Regions from separate parts of the Solibacillus sp. iso_87 genome, predicted to be linked through region 1. Evidence: riboswitches for the same ligand, from Rfam matches in the RefSeq annotation. Region 1 holds a riboswitch; each other region holds the start of a gene.
What was found. A riboswitch is a leader RNA that binds a small molecule or an ion and turns the genes downstream of it on or off. The one in region 1 is predicted to bind S-adenosylmethionine.

Region 1 (4,219 bases):
TTGGCTGGGTGAGTAATGCGATGATCGATAACTTCAACTGGCAGGATAACGCGATTGAAATCGTGCTCAGCGGCAAATTCGGTGCCCTTCGTCTCTTCAATGATGTGACGGAAGAAGAAATTGATCATGCGGTTTCAATTATGAAGCATTTTCACTGTGACCATTTAGCGAATAAATCATTCGAGCATTTGTCACAAGGTGAACGCCAGCGTGTTCAAATAGCAAGGGCCATTATGGCAGATCCGGAAATTTTAATATTGGATGAGCCGTGTGGCGGTCTGGACTTGATCGAACGGGAAAACTTGCTGCAAACGATTGAACAGATTGCTGAAGCAGAAAACGGCCCTACCCTTATTTATGTAACGCACCATGTAGAAGAAATTCTGCCTTGTTTTAGCCATGTGCTTTTAATGAAAGACGGAAAAAATGTCGAAGCCAATGCACGCGAAGTTGTTTTAACAGACGAATTATTAAGCGATTTCTTCGGGCGGGAAATCAGTTTGCAGATTGAACGCGAACGTGCCTGGGTCGCAATTAAATAAAACGAACCAGCAGGAGTCCGTCTCTTGCTGGTTCATTTCATTTATAAGCATTAAATATGATATTCAATATTTTCATCGACGTAATGCCATTCATACGGTGTTTCTTGGTATACGTAGTAGTTCAGCCAGTTGTAGAACAACAGATGCGAATGGGCACGCCAAACATTTTTCGGTGACTGCAGCGGGTCGTTATTCGGGAAATAATTGATTGGGATTTCCGTATTGTCCGGATCCTTCTCAACATCGCGGAAGTACTCATCTGATAATGTCGTTGCATCATATTCCAGATGCCCTGTAATCATTATATGTTTATTGTTTTTCGATTGAACGATAAACACGCCCGCATCATCCGAATAGCTTAGTAAACGCAAGTCAGGATGTGCCCTCACTTCATCAATCGAAACCGATGTATGACGTGAATGAGGTGCCACATACTCATCACTGAAGCCCCTTACTAAATCTACTGTTAAATCCGTGATTACATGGGAATAAACACCGGAGCACTTTTTCGGCAATTCGAATTTTCCAATGCCAAAATGGTGATACAGGGCAGCTTGAGCGCCCCAACATATATACATGATTGAAGTGACATGTTCATTTGCCCAGTCCATCACATGCGTAATTTCATTCCAGTAACCTACATCCTCAAAATCCATTTTCTCTACTGGCGCTCCTGTAATAATCAGTCCATCAAAACGACGGTGCTTCACTTGGTCAAACGTCCGGTAAAAAGTATCTAAATGCGATTTGGAGACATTTTTTGATTCGTATGTAGCCGTGTTTAAAAATGTCACATCTACCTGTAACGGAGTATTACCGAGTAAGCGCAGCAATTGCAGTTCGGTTTTCTCTTTTTCAGGCATTAAATTAAACACTAAAATATTTAACGGTCGAATTTGTTGCGTTTTCGCACGGTCTTCCTCCATAACGAAAATCTTCTCTTTTCTAAGCAGTTCACCCGCCGGTAAATGTTTCGGAATATTAATCGGCATTCCACTTTCCCCCTCATAAACTATTTCAATAAACTTTTAATAATCTGTCGTGTTCAGGCAATGCATTGTTTTACGAGCGATACGAACCGTTCCAGAACAATATAAAAAGCCCCTCTCACTCCAGCAAAACAGAATTGAGAGGGGCTTTTACCCGTTCTTATCTGCCAAGGTCAACACCTTGCTGGAAGTAGCACCTTTCTAGTTGGACTAGAGGTTGCTGAAGCATCATAAGGCCAAGTCCCTCCGCTTCTCTTGATAAGACTATTAAATTGTCATTAGTGTATCATGTACTTTGTAATTTTGCAATAATTCCAAAAATATTATTTTACTCTTCCTGCAGCTGCTCTTTTTCTATAGTAAATAAGATTGTCTCCAGCCGTTCATCCCAAACACGTGTCAAAGTATTGTATACCCGTACAAAATGCCTGTTTTCTTTTTGGTCGAACAGTAAAAAACATAGGACCGGTATATCATTAATCTGGATCGATTCCGTTGAAACAACACTTGTAATATAGTGCGGTACTTCATCATCTGCCACCGGTTGTTCGGAAAGTTGCTGTTGAATGAACTCAATCAGCACCGTCTCTTCAATCGCTTCGATTTCTTCTGTTTCGATTGTCGGAAAAGGCTCCGGAAACTCTTCCAAATCCGCAAATTCCTCCAGATTGCCCTCCAAAGGCTTTTCATGAATCGGGCTGTATTGAATAAAATAACTTGTTTCTTCAAGTTCCTCTTCAAAAATGCCCGATTCCAGCTGTGCTTTTCCTTTAGCAGTAAGTGCAAATTCCTGTTCCTTCACAATCATGCCCAGTCGTAACATTTTATTCGTCAAATCATGAATAAATAACGGTTCCACCAATAAAATTTCAGCTAAAAGCTCTACATTTTTCAGCTTCGCCTTCTCAAATGAAATGAGCATCATCTTCATTAAAATATCCATGGCATTGCGCATTACCGGATGATATTTCACTTCCAATGTGTGAATCGGAATGGCATATTGGATTTGCTTTTTGATTTCAATGGACGGGTTTTGGATGAGTTCTTTCTGCAGTTGTATCACTGTATTTTGTAAGTCCATTCAATCCCCCTGTTTCTACACAGCAAAATAGCCGTCCTGCTCTTTTGCTGTCGTTAATACATGGGCATACATATCCCGTGTTTTCGCGCTCTTTGGACGCTTTGTAAACATTTCCGTACTGCCGACCATAATGAGCAGTTCCCGTGCGCGTGATAATGCAACATTCAAGCGTCGGTAATCTTTCGCAAACCCGATTTCTCCACGCTCATTGTCATGATTCCGCACCAAACTGACGATAATCACATCCATCTCCATCCCTTGGAATTTATCGACAGATCCTGTACGGATGTGTAAATGCGGTACACTGATTTCCTGTTCAATCAGACGATTGATGCGCTTCACCTGCTCCGCGTAGAATGAAATAACACCTACCGATTTTAATGCGTCTTGCGGAATCAGCCCTTGTGCTTTCGCCTGTTCTGTTGCGGCATTCAATTCTAGCAGCTGCTGTTTAATCTGTTCCAGCTCAGCTAAATTGAATAAACTCGAACCTTCCTTCATACGCTCTTCAAAATACGGCTTGGCGTTCGGAATATCAAGCCATAGTAAATGGTGGTTTCGTGTAATTTTTGAAGTTTCAAGGAAATGATCGCGTACGGCATCCGAATCTTCCAAACCACATTGCAGCTGTTCGGATTCATTTTCGTAGAACGGTGTAATAGTTGACATAATATTTTTATGCATACGGTATTGAAGGGCGAGCATCGTTTTGTTTTGGGACGGCAAATTGTTATAAAGACGTTCAAACAATGATTCTTCCAGTAACTTTTCAAGCTCCCGTTTTTCTTCAAATGTTGTACTTTCCTTCACAACTTGCTCCAATGTCTCTTCAAATGTCGCATCGCCTACAAGCGGCGGCAACTGGTGATGGTCCCCAACTAAAATAATTTTTGCGCCTTTTAACATCGGCAGTAACAGTTCCGGTGGTGTTGCTTTCGAAACTTCATCAATAATAACGACATCAAATGTCGGATAGTTGTCCATAAACTCTTTATTTGCCGATGCAACACAAGTTGTGCCGATCACATTGGCATGTTTCACATACAATTTGCGGATTTCGTCCAAGTCATGGGCATTGGCATTTTTCAGTAAACCGTGCCATTCATTTTGAAGTTCTGCCGTTACCGGAAGCAAACTAATTTTCACTTCAAGCGTCTCGATCTTTTCTGTAAGAAGTGTAATCTTTTCGTTTACTTCAATGATCGCCTGCTCAGGGTTCAGTTTTGTCAGCTGTTCGAGTTCTGTCCGGCGTTTTTCAAGCTGGACGCCTTCGCTGTTGATTCCTTTAAAGCGCACTGTTAACTGTTCTACAGTCTCAGTACCAAGGGCAATCTGTTCATTTAAAACTGCCAGCTCTTCCGCTTTTTTGTTCAGTTGTAGTTCCACTTTTTCACGGTTTTGGTGCTGTGTTTCAGTTTTCATCTGATCCAGTTCATTTGTTGCGAGCAGTTCTTCCAGCTCATCTGTGGAATGGTTCAGCGTAATCGATGGATCGATTTTTTCATTGATCGCATCCATTTGGGATTTCACCGCTGTTGCCTCTTCTTCGAGCTGCTGAAGGTGCTGTGCTTTGACATCATTTTGTTCTTTAAACTGAAGAATGATTT
Region 2 (4,219 bases), 1.5 Mb from region 1:
AATAAAAACGTTACCACCGTTTCAGCACCCGTTTTTTGCCTTCAAAAATGCATACCCAAACCCCAAGTTCATCCAAATTCTAATAACATCACCATTTCTTCTAATATCCCCAAAACTTCTTCTAATAACCGTTTCTATTCTTCTAATAAACGGCATACACCGTAAAAAAAATAAAAAACACTAGCAAGGGGGCTCGCTAGTGTTCCGGAATTATTTTATACTGCCACGTTTATATCATTGTATGCCCGTAAACGATATGCAGTTAAAATCTTGGTCATGACGATTTCCTCTTTTGCCGAGTAGTTAGGGACCGCGTATGGGCGCTCCACTAACTGAAATTCACCATATTTTAAGAACCATTCTCTGGCTGGCGATAAAATATGGGCTGTACCATGAATTTTGTATTCTTCGGCAACTTCTTTTATAACATAACCCGCTGTGGCATGATCGTGAGCTTGTTCTGAGAAAGCACTGTGTCCAAAAACATGCTGCCACATAGTATTCACATCCGCCAAAATTTGCTGGATCGCGCAAGCGTTCACAAATTCCTTTACGTCATTTAGTTCATAAATAATATAGGCAGCAACGTTTTGTGCACTGTATACTTTCCCCATGTTGAACAACTCCTTTTCTTCCAATGATGCTGCAACATCACTTTAAATTTTTTCCGGTTGGTAATATTATTATTCCAATTGTATTACTCGGTATTACATTTGTCAATAAAACTTATGAAAATAGTAGGAATTAATTTTCTGAAAGTTACTTAGCTTCTCGAATGGGAAAAGCTAAGCCTTTTTAAGTTTTATGCGTTTGTTTCTGCGCCTACTTCAATCGCAACTTTCGCTAATGCCTGCTCTAAATCTGCGATAATATCTTCTGCTGCTTCTAACCCGATCGATAAGCGAATGAGCTCTTCCGATACGCCGGCAGTTTTTAATTCTTCCGCAGATAACTGTTGGTGCGTTGTACTTGCAGGGTGGATAATCAACGAACGGGCATCCCCAACGTTTGCTACATGTGAGAACAATTTCACGTTATCAATTACTTGACGCCCTGCTTCACGTTCGCCTTTAATGCCGAACGTAATAATTGATCCGAAGCCGTTTTTCAAATACTTCTTCGCTAAATCATGTGTCGCAAAATCTTCAAAGCCGTTGTAATTTACGTATTCCACAAATGGGTGGTTTCTTAAATACTCGGCAACTTTTTGTGTGTTTTCATTGTGACGGACAATACGCAAATGAAGCGTTTCAAGTCCTTGCAGGAAGTTAAATGCCGCGTCAGCAGATAATGTTGGACCAAAATCACGCAATAGTTGAACACGAAGCTTTGTCGCAAATGCAGCGCCTGCTGTGTCAATTCCGTAGCGTAGACCATGGTAAGAAGTATCCGGTTCTGTAAATCCTGGATGTCTTCCTTGCGTCCAGTCAAACTTCCCGGCATCAACGACAATTCCGCCGATTGTCGTTCCATGACCGCCAATCCACTTTGTTGCAGAATGAATGACAACATCCGCGCCGAATTCGATCGGATTACTTCCGTACGGGGAAGCAAATGTGCTGTCGATTAATAAAGGAAGACCGTTGTCATGAGCGATGTTTGCTACCGCTTCAATATCCAGTACTTTCAAGCTTGGATTTCCGATAATTTCAGCGAAGATCGCCTTCGTTTTATCCGTGATTGCCTCTTGGAAGTTTGCAGGATCTGATTCATCCACAAATTTTACTGTAATACCGTAGCGAGGCAATGTAGTTGCGAATAAATTGTAAGTCCCACCGTAAAGTGAACCTGCCGCAACAATTTCATCCCCTGCACCGGCTACGTTTAAAATCGAAAATGCCACTGCTGCTGCGCCAGATGAAAGCCCTACTGCAGCTGTGCCCCCTTCTAATAAAGCAACCCGTTCTTCAAATGCCCCGACAGTCGGGTTCATAATACGAGAATAAATATTTCCTGTTTCCTGTAATGCAAATAGACGTTGCGCATGAGCTGTGTCGTTAAATGCATAGGCCGTTGTACGGTAAACCGGAACTGCGATTGCCCCTGTTTCCGGGTCTGGCTTTTGACCCCCGTGTAATAATAAAGTTTCTGGTCTTAAATTTGTCATTTTATTACCCCCAAAAATTTAATCGATGGTGAAATCGGTGTTTTTTGAGGAGGATTTTTTAAATGAAAAAAACCCTCTTCAGTTAAGAAGAGGGTTGCGCATGAGCAAGTTTGCCTCCTCTTATCTTTCAAAATGATTGTCCATTTTGTAGGATTTAGCACCTTAGTCAGTTCATCACTTACTGGTTGCCGGGCATCTCAGGGCCTATTCCCTCCGCCGCTCTTGATAAGAGTTATGTGATTTGTGTTCCATCGTTGAGTCTCAGTATAAAACATACTAATCCGATATGTCAACACAAAAAATTAAAATTTTCAGATTTCTATTCTGATTACTCTTATCTGTATTTAACGATATGCAAAAATCTCCTCCCTATGAATTGAACAGACGCTAATAATCGACTTCAAGTAAAATATTGACTAAAATAAGGTTGAAGGATATACAAGTTACTTATTACATAAAAGGGAGATGTTCACGTGAATACTAAAGAATTATTACGCAGTCATACATCTGTTCGTAAATATACAGGTGAGGAAATTTCAAAAGAAACAGTCATCGATTTAATCGAAACAGCGCAAATGGCGGCAAGTTCGCATTTTGTACAGGCATACAGTGTCATCTGGGTAACGGATGAAGAAAAGAAAACGAAGCTTGGTGAACTGTCTAAAAACGAATTCCAGTTCAAAACAGCGGGTGCCTCTTTCTTGTTTTGCGTAGATTTCAAACGTCTGCAAGTAGCAGGTCAAAAGCACGGGGTCGATATTTCTGCTGACACGGCTGAAAACGTACTTGTAGGGGTAGCAGATGTTGCATTATTTGCCCAAAACTTCGTTATTGCAGCTGAATCAATGGGTTACGGCATTTGCTATATCGGTGGTGCCCGTACAAATCCTAAGGAAATCAGCGAGCTGTTCAATTTACCGCAATACGTTTTCCCATTATTTGCGATGACAATCGGTACACCGACAAAACGCAATGAAACAAAGCCGCGTTTACCGGTAGCTGCAGTATTGCATGAAAATGGTTATGACGTTGATAAATACGAGACGCTTCTAGAGGAATACGATGGAATTATGGAAGATTATTATAACAGCCGTTCTTCAAATCAGAAGACGGCAACATGGACGAAACAAATGGCTGATTACTTAGTTGAACAAAACCGTCCTCATATTAAAGAGTTCCTTGCTTCACAAGGCTTTACTTGGAAGTAAGCTAATAAAAAGGAGCATGCCGCAAAATGGCATACTCCTTTTGTTTATTTCAACCCTTCAATCTGTAATGCTTTTACAGGCTGGAAATCTTCTCCTGTTTTCGCATACGTAATCGTCGCCTGGTCACCTTCTTGCAAGTAAATCGCAAATGGTGCAACTTCTGTAGAAACGATGAAGTTTTCACCTGTGTTCGCCAGGAATGATACAATTGTGAAATCACCTACACGCTCTTTATAAACACGCACGACTTTTACCGTTGCCTTAGCTTCTTCGGCATTCGAAGTACCGTCTACCGTACTTCCGCCACGGCTTAGCGCTGTTTTATAAAGTCTTAACGCTTCATTTGGTGTTGTACCAAATGCCGAAATTTCAGGATTTGCTGCAGACACGATGAAGTAATTTTGCAGGAATCCGTTCGCATCAAGTACAGCTGACAGCCAGCTCGCTTCACCGTAGAAATTGTAAAGGATCGGCATTTCGCCTTCCCATTCTTTTTCAATAAATTTTTTCTCGATAATTTCAAGAGCCCCTTGTGAATCCATATAGGACTCTTCCAGATTTCCGGTATAGTATGTTGCTTCACCAGTACGTGCATGCGTTAATGCATAACCAAGCATCGAGTCAACGCCCTCTTTTGGACTTGTAAAATCAGTGAAATAATACATTTCCCCGTCTTCCATAAAGACCGGGCTTACATTTGCTTCCGTACCTTCATCACTCGGCAACTTAACATCCTTTTTGCCGACAAGACTATTCCAGAAGCCATGAACATAGTTACCATAATAACTGTTTTGCAAACTTACTGTTTCCGGTGATACAGCACCGTCAATAAATGCCGGTACATCTGCAATCGCAATTTTCTCTGTTGCACCCGTCTCCGCATCAACAAGCACAACCCCTTTTA
Region 3 (4,219 bases), 1.7 Mb from region 1:
TTGTTAAATACAAGCAAAAAATCCAAATGATGACGGATAAACAAATCAAACGTTACAATCAAATTGATGAGCTTATCAATACGAATATTCTGGAATTGAAGAAGGGTAAAACAGCAGATAATACCGCACTTATATACGGTAAAGAAGTTCGGAAAATTGAATCTGGTGTTCGTACTTTAAAACTGTTTGCGAGCGATGCAGTGAATATGTTAGATCTAAACAAACATATAGAAAATCGCAGTATTGAACGTATACGCTATTTTGATAAACGCTCTACATCTTTGGAAGCAGAAATTATTTCCCTAACAAAGCAACTATCTTATAAATAAAATAAGAGGCCATTCTACCATAGTTTTTTAGGTAGGATGGCTTTTCTTATGCAGATCTAAAAATTGTAATACCCGTCTGACCATGTTTTGCATAAAAAAGTTTATACTTATAAGAGAAGCGAACGAAATAGGAGAGAATGAATATGAAAACAGTAGTAGTTGTAGGTGGCGGGATTACCGGGCTATGTACGATGCATTATTTGAAGAATAAAATGCATGAACAAAACGTGGAGGCGCGGTTAATACTGATTGAAAAGAACGCATATTTAGGCGGGAAAATTCATTCCGAAAAGGATAAAGGTTTTATTATGGAAACGGGGGCTGACTCAATTGTAGCTCGCCATCCAGGGGTTTTGGAGCTTGTAAAAGAGCTTGATTTTGAATCAGAGCTTGTCTATAACGAAACGGGAATTTCTTACATTCATACGAATAATGAGCTGCATCCAATCCCCGCAGGATCGACATTCGGTATTCCAATGAGTGTAGAATCGCTCCTGTCGAGTACGTTAATTTCTGAAGAAGGTAAGAAAAGAGCACTTCAAGATTTAGAAATCCCGAATACTAAATTTACAAAAGAAAGCTCTATCGGTACATTTTTAGAGTACTTTTTGGGTGAAGAAATAGTCCGCAAGCAAATCGCCCCTGTATTAGCGGGTGTTTATTCAGGTGATTTATATCAATTAAGCATGGCGTCCACTTTGCCGTATTTAGTGGACTATAAAAACACCTACGGATCGATTATTAAAGGTTTCGAAGCACATCGTGAGCAATTCGAAAAAGCGGCGAATAAGAAGTTTATTTCTTTCCGTTCAGGTTTATCGGCATTAATCAATCGTTTAGAAGAACAGCTGCCGGAAGTTGAATTCATGAAAAATACAGTGACAAAGCAAATCCGTAAAAAAGAAGAGCAATATGAAGTTGTGCTGGAAGATGAAACGATTTTAGCGGATGTTGTAGTACTGGCTGTTCCGAATGAAACGGTACGTCATGTCATGCCGGACGATTCATTGGAGGAACAACTGAAAAAGTTCACGACGGCATCTGCTTTAACGATGTATGTGGGCTTTGATGTACCGGACGATATTTTACCGGCAGATGGTACAGGCTTTATCGTTTCACATAATAGTGATTTAGTTTGCAATGCGTCTACATGGACGAGCCGTAAATGGAAACATACGTCGGCAGAAGGAAATTTACTCGTTCGTCTGTTTTATAAAAATATTAATCCGCGTTATGAAGAGTTGGCTGCTATGTCTGATGAAGAGCTGACAAAAGTTGCATTGGAAGATATACGTCTTAGCTTAGGTGTTGGAGCGGAACCGACAGTCGTCAATGTAACAAAGTGGGTTGACCAAATGCCCCGCTATGATTTGGCGCATAATGAAGCATTATCGAAAGTTACACAGCAACTGGCAACTGATTACCCGAATGTCCTATTAGCGGGATGTGCCTATTTTGGAGTAGGAATCGGTGCATGTATTTTAAACGGCAAAAAAACGGCTGAACAGATTATTAGCCGAATTATGTAAAGAAATACTTCATTCAGCTAAAGGGTATTGACGTAAGTATTAGATAACGTTATGATTCATTTAATTATTTTTAAAATTCATATTATTTTCTTATCAAGAGAAGTTGAGGGACTGGCCCGATGAAACTTCAGCAACCAACATTAAGTCAGGTGCTAAATCCAGTGGCAAATGCCAGAAGATGAGAAGGGATTAAGTTGATAACTACTATGCCTTCTTTTATTTAATGAAAGAAGGCTTTTTTGTATCGTTAATATACTGAAAATACTGTAAATGATGGAGTGAAGGCAATGGGTTTACTTGAAGAATTACAAACACGCGTTTTAACAGCAGACGGGGCAATCGGAACACTTCTTTATTCATATGGGTTGGATTATTGTCATGAAGAGATGAATATTGCACGTCCTGATATTATAGAGAAAATTCATAGCGAATATATAGCAGCGGGTGCAGATATTATTCAAACAAATACATACGGCGCAAACCGGATTAAGCTTGCACGTTATGGCTATGAAAATCGTGTCATGGAATTTAATGAAGCCGCATTAAAAATCGCAAAGCGTGCTGCCTCACTGGATGGGCAATACGTTCTGGCGACAATTGGTGGTATTCGGGGAATTCGAAAAAGTGATGCGACATTAGACGAAATTTTAGCTGCATTCCAAGAGCAGGCCGAAGTATTACTGGCTGGTGAACCAGATGGTTTTTTACTGGAAACCTATTACGATTTTGAAGAATTATCGCATTGTGTCCATCTTTTACGTTCAATGACTGATTTACCGATCATTGCTCAAGTGACGATGCAGGAACCCGGTGTCCTTCAAAATTTAATGTCTTTAAATGAAGCATTTCAAGATTTAGAAAGATTAGGTGCAGACATTGTTGGGAGCAACTGCCGGTTAGGTCCTTTCCATACAATTCAGGCGTTTGAGGGAGTCAATTTACCGAACAAGGCTTTTTTATCTGCTTACCCAAATGCATCTTTATTAGATATTGAAGATGGCCGTGTTGTATATGAGTCCGAAACCGATTATTTCGCACGTGCAGCTGTTGAACTCGTAAACCAAGGAGTCCGTTTAATTGGCGGTTGCTGCGGAACAACACCGAAGCATATTGCAGCTGTAAAAAAACGTTTGGCGAATATGGAGCCAATCGAAACGAAAGAAGCGAAACATGGGCAAACACAATTTGTCCGTATTCCAGAGCCACGTAAGCAAGAGCCGCTCCACGAAAAAGCAAAACGTGAACGCTCTGTTATTGTTGAACTAGATACACCGCGCCATCTGGAAATTGACGGCTTTGTCGAAGGGGCAAAACAGCTGGCAAAAGCGGGTGCCGATGTCATTATGATGGCTGATAACTCACTTGCTTCGCCGCGTATTAGTAATATCGCGATGGCCGCTATTTTAAAAGAGCATGGAATTCGTTCGTTGCCGCATTTAACGTGCCGTGACCGCAATTTAATTGGGCTTCAGTCACATTTAATGGGACTTGATGCACTGGAACTTCATGATATTCTAGTCATCACAGGGGACCCGACAAAAGTGGGAGATTTCCCGGGGGCGACGAGCGTATACGATGTTTCGTCAATGGAGCTTATTTCCTTAATTAAGCAGTTAAATAAAGGCGGTTCATTTACAGGGAAATCGCTGCGCAAACAGGCGAATTTCTCGGTAGCCGCTGCCTTTAATCCGAATGTCCGCGTATTGGACCGTGCAGTAGCTCGTTTAGAGAAGAAAATTGAGCATGGTGCAGATTACTTTATTTCACAGCCGGTTTATACGAAAGAGAAGATTATCGAAATCTATGAGGCGACTAAGCATTTGGAAACACCAATCTATATCGGGATTATGCCACTTACTTCTTCACGCAGCGCGGAATTTTTACATCATGAAGTACCTGGCATCAAATTGTCCGATGAAGTACTTGCGCGTATGGCTGCCTGCGGGGACGACAAGGAAGCATCGACAGCAGAAGGAATCGCGATTGCCAAAGAGCTACTCGATACAGCATGCAAATACTTTAACGGTATTTATTTAATTACGCCGTTTTTGCGCTATGATATGACGCTGGAATTAATGGACTATGTAAAACAATATGATGTGGAAAGTAAAGGAGTTCAGTCGAATGTATAATCACCCAATTCATGAGCAATTACAAAAAAGAATACTTATCATCGATGGTGCTATGGGGACGATGCTTCAGGCAGAAAACCTAACATATGAAGATTTTGGCGGAGAAGACTTAGACGGATGTAATGAAAACCTGGTGCTGACAAGACCTGATGTATTGGGCAAAATCCACCGTGAATATTTAGCTGCTGGTGCTGATATTATTTGTACAAATACGTTTGGCGGAACACCA
Region 4 (4,219 bases), 1.0 Mb from region 1:
ATTTCCCTTCGATTGCAGCACGAACCATTTTGCGTGTATATGAAAGCTTCATACGGCTACCTACACCGTATTCGCCACCAGTCCAACCTGTGTTTACTAAGAATACTTGTGAACCGTGCTCATCAATTTTCTTACCTAATTGCTCTGCATAAACTGTTGCAGCAAGCGGTAGGAATGGAGAACCGAAGCATGTCGAGAATACTGGTTCTGGCTCTGTTACACCACGTTCTGTGCCGGCAAGTTTAGAAGTGAAACCGCTTAGGAAGTGATACATTGCCTGCTCTTTAGTCAATTTAGAGATAGGAGGTAATACACCAAATGCATCGGCTGTTAAGAAGACGATTGTATTTGGATGACCTGCTACTGATGGTAAGACAATATTGTCGATAAAGTCGATTGGGTAAGCAACACGTGTGTTTTCTGTTAAAGAACCGTCTGCATAGTCACATTCACGTGATTCAGGGTCTACCGCCACGTTTTCCAATACTGAACCAAAGCGGATCGCATTGTAAATTTCCGGCTCATTTTCAGCGGATAGGTTGATTGTTTTTGCGTAGCAACCACCTTCAATGTTGAATACACCGTTGTCAGACCAGCCGTGCTCGTCATCACCGATTAAGTTACGGTCTTTGTCAGCTGATAACGTAGTTTTTCCTGTACCAGATAAACCGAAGAATAATGCTACATCGCCTTCTTCACCAACGTTAGCAGAGCAGTGCATTGGGAAGATACCTTGTTCAGGTAACAAGTAGTTCATAATACCGAAGATTGACTTCTTCATTTCACCTGCGTACTCAGTTCCGCCGATTAAGATGATTTTCTTTTCGATAGATGTTATAATGAATGTTTCCGATCCTGTACCGTCTACTTCAGGATCTGCTTTGAAGTTTGGCGCAGATACGATTGTAAACTCGGCAACATGTTTAGCCAATTCGTCTGCTGTTGGGCGGATGAACAATTGATGACAGAATAGATTATGCCAAGCATATTCATTAATTACTTTGATAGATAATTGAGACTCTTTGTCTGCACCAGCAAAACCGTTGAATACATATAACTCGTCACGTTCTTTTAAGTAATTTAAAACTTTCACATAAAGTTTATCAAATACCTCTGCAGAAATCGGACGGTTAACTTTGCCCCAATCGATTTTATTGTTGCAAATTTCTTCTTTTACTATATATTTATCTTTTGGAGAACGGCCAGTGTATTTTCCTGTTTGGGCACGTAATGCGCCTTCAACAGTCAGCACGGCTTCTCCGCGTGATGTAGCTTTTTCAACTAATTGTGGAACAGATAATTGAGTTTTGATGTTTTCCCCGTTTAAAAGTTCTTTCAGCTCGTTAGCAATTTCTACCGAATTCATCTATTAAATACCATCCTTTTTTATAGTATTCCCTTATAGAGGGGAGTTGATTCCTAATTCAAAAATAGTATAACACATTAAGTGAAATAATCTATACTAATTGCAAATTATTTTTTCCGGAATTTTAAACATTGCGAAATACGTCAAAATTTGTTGACAGCACTTGTTTTTTTGCGTAAGATGTTTAATTGAACGGATACTCTTATCCCGAGCTGGTGGAGGGGCAGGCCCTATGAAACCCGGCAACCTGCGTATATTTTATACGTGTTGGTGCCAACCTGATGCAAGGGCAAAAATTCCCTTGAACGATAAGAGTGAAAGGTAACGAAACGTAATATCCTTTCCTCACGTGTGATGAACACGGCTATGAGAGAAAGGATTTTTTTATTTTGTTTTACAATTTCGTACTGAGCGAAAATTATATAGTTACAGCCTTTCAGACCCTCGTGTTAAAGCAAATATAGCTTGACGTTAAAAAGGCGGATACGCATAAGTGTAATTGCCGCAATATAACGGACATGGGTAATGAGTACCGTATCAATAAAAAACAATTGCCAAAGTGATTTAGGAGGAAATGACATGACAAATCGTCGACTGTTTACATCAGAAAGTGTAACGGAAGGACATCCGGACAAAATTTGTGATCAAATTTCGGATGCCATTTTAGACGCTATTTTAGCTGCAGATCCAAATGCACGTGTAGCTTGTGAAACTACGGTAACAACAGGCTTAGTATTAGTATCTGGTGAAATTACAACTTCTACTTATGTAGATATGAAAGGAATTATCCGCGATACAGTAGCAGAAATCGGCTATACACGCGGTAAGTACGGCTTTGATGCTGAGAATCTTGCAGTACTAGTAGCAGTAGGAGAGCAATCACCTGACATTGCACAAGGTGTTGACCAGGCATTGGAAGCACGTGAAGGTTCAATGACGGAAGATGAACTTGAAGCAATCGGTGCAGGCGACCAAGGTTTAATGTTCGGTTATGCATGTAACGAAACACCGGAACTTATGCCGATGCCTATTTCTTTAGCTCACAAATTAGCGCGTCGTTTAACAGAAGTGCGTAAATCAGGGGAATTGGAATATTTACGTCCGGATGGTAAAACACAAGTAACAATCGAATACGATGAAAACAATGTACCTGTTCGTGTGGATACAATCGTTATTTCAACACAGCACGATGAAGAAGCAACATTGGAACAAATCCAAACAGACATTAAAGAACACGTTATTAAACCGGTAGTCCCTGCTCATCTATTGGATGGAGCTACAAAATACTTCATCAACCCGACAGGCCGCTTCGTAATCGGCGGACCTAAAGGAGATGCAGGTCTTACTGGTCGTAAAATTATTGTTGATACTTACGGCGGTTATGCACGTCACGGTGGCGGGGCATTCTCTGGTAAGGATGCAACGAAAGTTGACCGCTCTGCAGCATATGCAGCACGCTATGTTGCTAAAAACATTGTAGCAGCTGGCTTAGCTGACCGTGCTGAAGTACAACTGGCTTATGCAATCGGTGTTGCTCAACCTGTTTCAATCGCAGTTGATACGTTCGGTACAGGAAAAGTAGCAGAATCAGAAATCGTGAACTGGGTTCGGGAACTGTTTGATTTACGTCCTGCAGGCATTATTAAAATGCTTGATTTACGTCGCCCAATATATAAGCAAACAGCAGCATACGGACATTTCGGTCGCACAGATTTAAATGTGCCATGGGAAAATACGGATAAAGCAGCTGAATTAAAAGCAAAAGCAGGAATTTAATAAAATAAAAAGGAGCATCCAGTTAAATGGATAGCTCCTTTTTTTATAATTTCCAATAAACTTCCTATATTATAGGTAGAGATTTCGATAAACGTATATGAGTGTGAATTTATTTCTGAAGTGATTTATAGTATTGTCCCTTCGCTACATATTCGGAAATAATGCGATCCATATCTTCGCGATCTTCTGCAGTTACTTCACGTACGACTTTTGCTGGGCGTCCCATTGCTAAACAATTGGGAGGAATCACTTTTCCCGGAGGAACAAGACTGCCGGCACCGATAAATGCTCCCTCGCCTATAACGGCCCCGTCCAATATGATGGAACCCATACCAACTAAAGCGCGTTTTTTAATAGTACAGCTATGTAATGTAACTTGATGACCTACTGTAACTTCGTCTTCAATAATGAGAGGGTAAGCGGGACTTTGGTGAAGGCAGCTCAAATCCTGAATGCTGACACGCTCGCCAATTATTGTTTTGTTCACATCGCCGCGTATTACCGTGTTAAACCAAATTGAAGTTTCGGCTCCTATTGTTACATCACCGGTAATTGTGGCATAGTCGGCAATAAATGCAGAAGGGTGAATCGTCGGTATTTTATCTTTATAGGGGTAAATCATTTTCAATTCCTCATTTCTTCTATAAAATTGTAGATAAATCTATAGATATCGTAACAAAACATGAAGATTTTTCAATTAACATTTCTTTTAGATTGGAATGTATTATAATTAAACAAACAAATAGTAATATAATGATGCCGAGATTAAAGAAGGCACAATATCATAATTTTTTGATACTCGTTAAAACTCGGACTTAATTTTAAAGGTCACATGTTTATGACATAAAAATAATTTAGATGTAAGGAGTATGGCCATGTGGAAATGGGAAACAGAGCAACAACCAAAAGCCGTAGTCGTTATTCTTCATAGCGCATATGAACATCACCGGTGGTACGCATGGTTAATCGAAAAGTTCCGCAGTTCCCACTTTCACGTTGTAATGGGAGATCTACCGGGACATGGAGAGCAAGGAAAGTATACAAAGTATCATGATGAGGACTTTAAAGAATATTACA

Region 2: another riboswitch for S-adenosylmethionine. It lies ahead of AC0VXV_RS01825 (O-acetylhomoserine aminocarboxypropyltransferase/cysteine synthase family protein); the one in region 1 lies ahead of metA (homoserine O-acetyltransferase MetA).
Region 3: another riboswitch for S-adenosylmethionine. It lies ahead of AC0VXV_RS18305 (bifunctional homocysteine S-methyltransferase/methylenetetrahydrofolate reductase); the one in region 1 lies ahead of metA (homoserine O-acetyltransferase MetA).
Region 4: another riboswitch for S-adenosylmethionine. It lies ahead of metK (methionine adenosyltransferase); the one in region 1 lies ahead of metA (homoserine O-acetyltransferase MetA).

The regions. Positions count from the first base shown of each region.
Region 1 is NZ_CM149656.1:1,902,676-1,906,894, reverse strand. Features, by position in the region: gene AC0VXV_RS09505 (ABC transporter ATP-binding protein) at 1-542, shown strand, start outside; gene metA (homoserine O-acetyltransferase MetA) at 593-1,534, opposite strand; SAM riboswitch class I at 1,689-1,796, opposite strand; gene AC0VXV_RS09495 (nucleoside-diphosphate sugar epimerase) at 1,860-2,612, opposite strand; gene AC0VXV_RS09490 (DEAD/DEAH box helicase) at 2,628-4,219, opposite strand, start outside.
Region 2 is NZ_CM149656.1:361,285-365,503, reverse strand. Features, by position in the region: gene AC0VXV_RS01830 (hypothetical protein) at 216-614, opposite strand; gene AC0VXV_RS01825 (O-acetylhomoserine aminocarboxypropyltransferase/cysteine synthase family protein) at 803-2,107, opposite strand; SAM riboswitch class I at 2,225-2,339, opposite strand; gene nfsA (oxygen-insensitive NADPH nitroreductase) at 2,581-3,315, shown strand; gene AC0VXV_RS01815 (hypothetical protein) at 3,360-4,219, opposite strand, start outside.
Region 3 is NZ_CM149656.1:3,585,849-3,590,067, reverse strand. Features, by position in the region: gene AC0VXV_RS18315 (chemotaxis protein) at 1-329, shown strand, start outside; gene hemG (protoporphyrinogen oxidase) at 473-1,858, shown strand; SAM riboswitch class I at 1,946-2,043, shown strand; gene AC0VXV_RS18305 (bifunctional homocysteine S-methyltransferase/methylenetetrahydrofolate reductase) at 2,146-3,990, shown strand; gene metH (methionine synthase) at 3,983-4,219, shown strand, end outside.
Region 4 is NZ_CM149656.1:2,907,863-2,912,081, reverse strand. Features, by position in the region: gene pckA (phosphoenolpyruvate carboxykinase (ATP)) at 1-1,366, opposite strand, end outside; SAM riboswitch class I at 1,566-1,681, shown strand; gene metK (methionine adenosyltransferase) at 1,946-3,142, shown strand; gene AC0VXV_RS14770 (gamma carbonic anhydrase) at 3,252-3,764, opposite strand; gene AC0VXV_RS14765 (alpha/beta hydrolase) at 4,018-4,219, shown strand, end outside.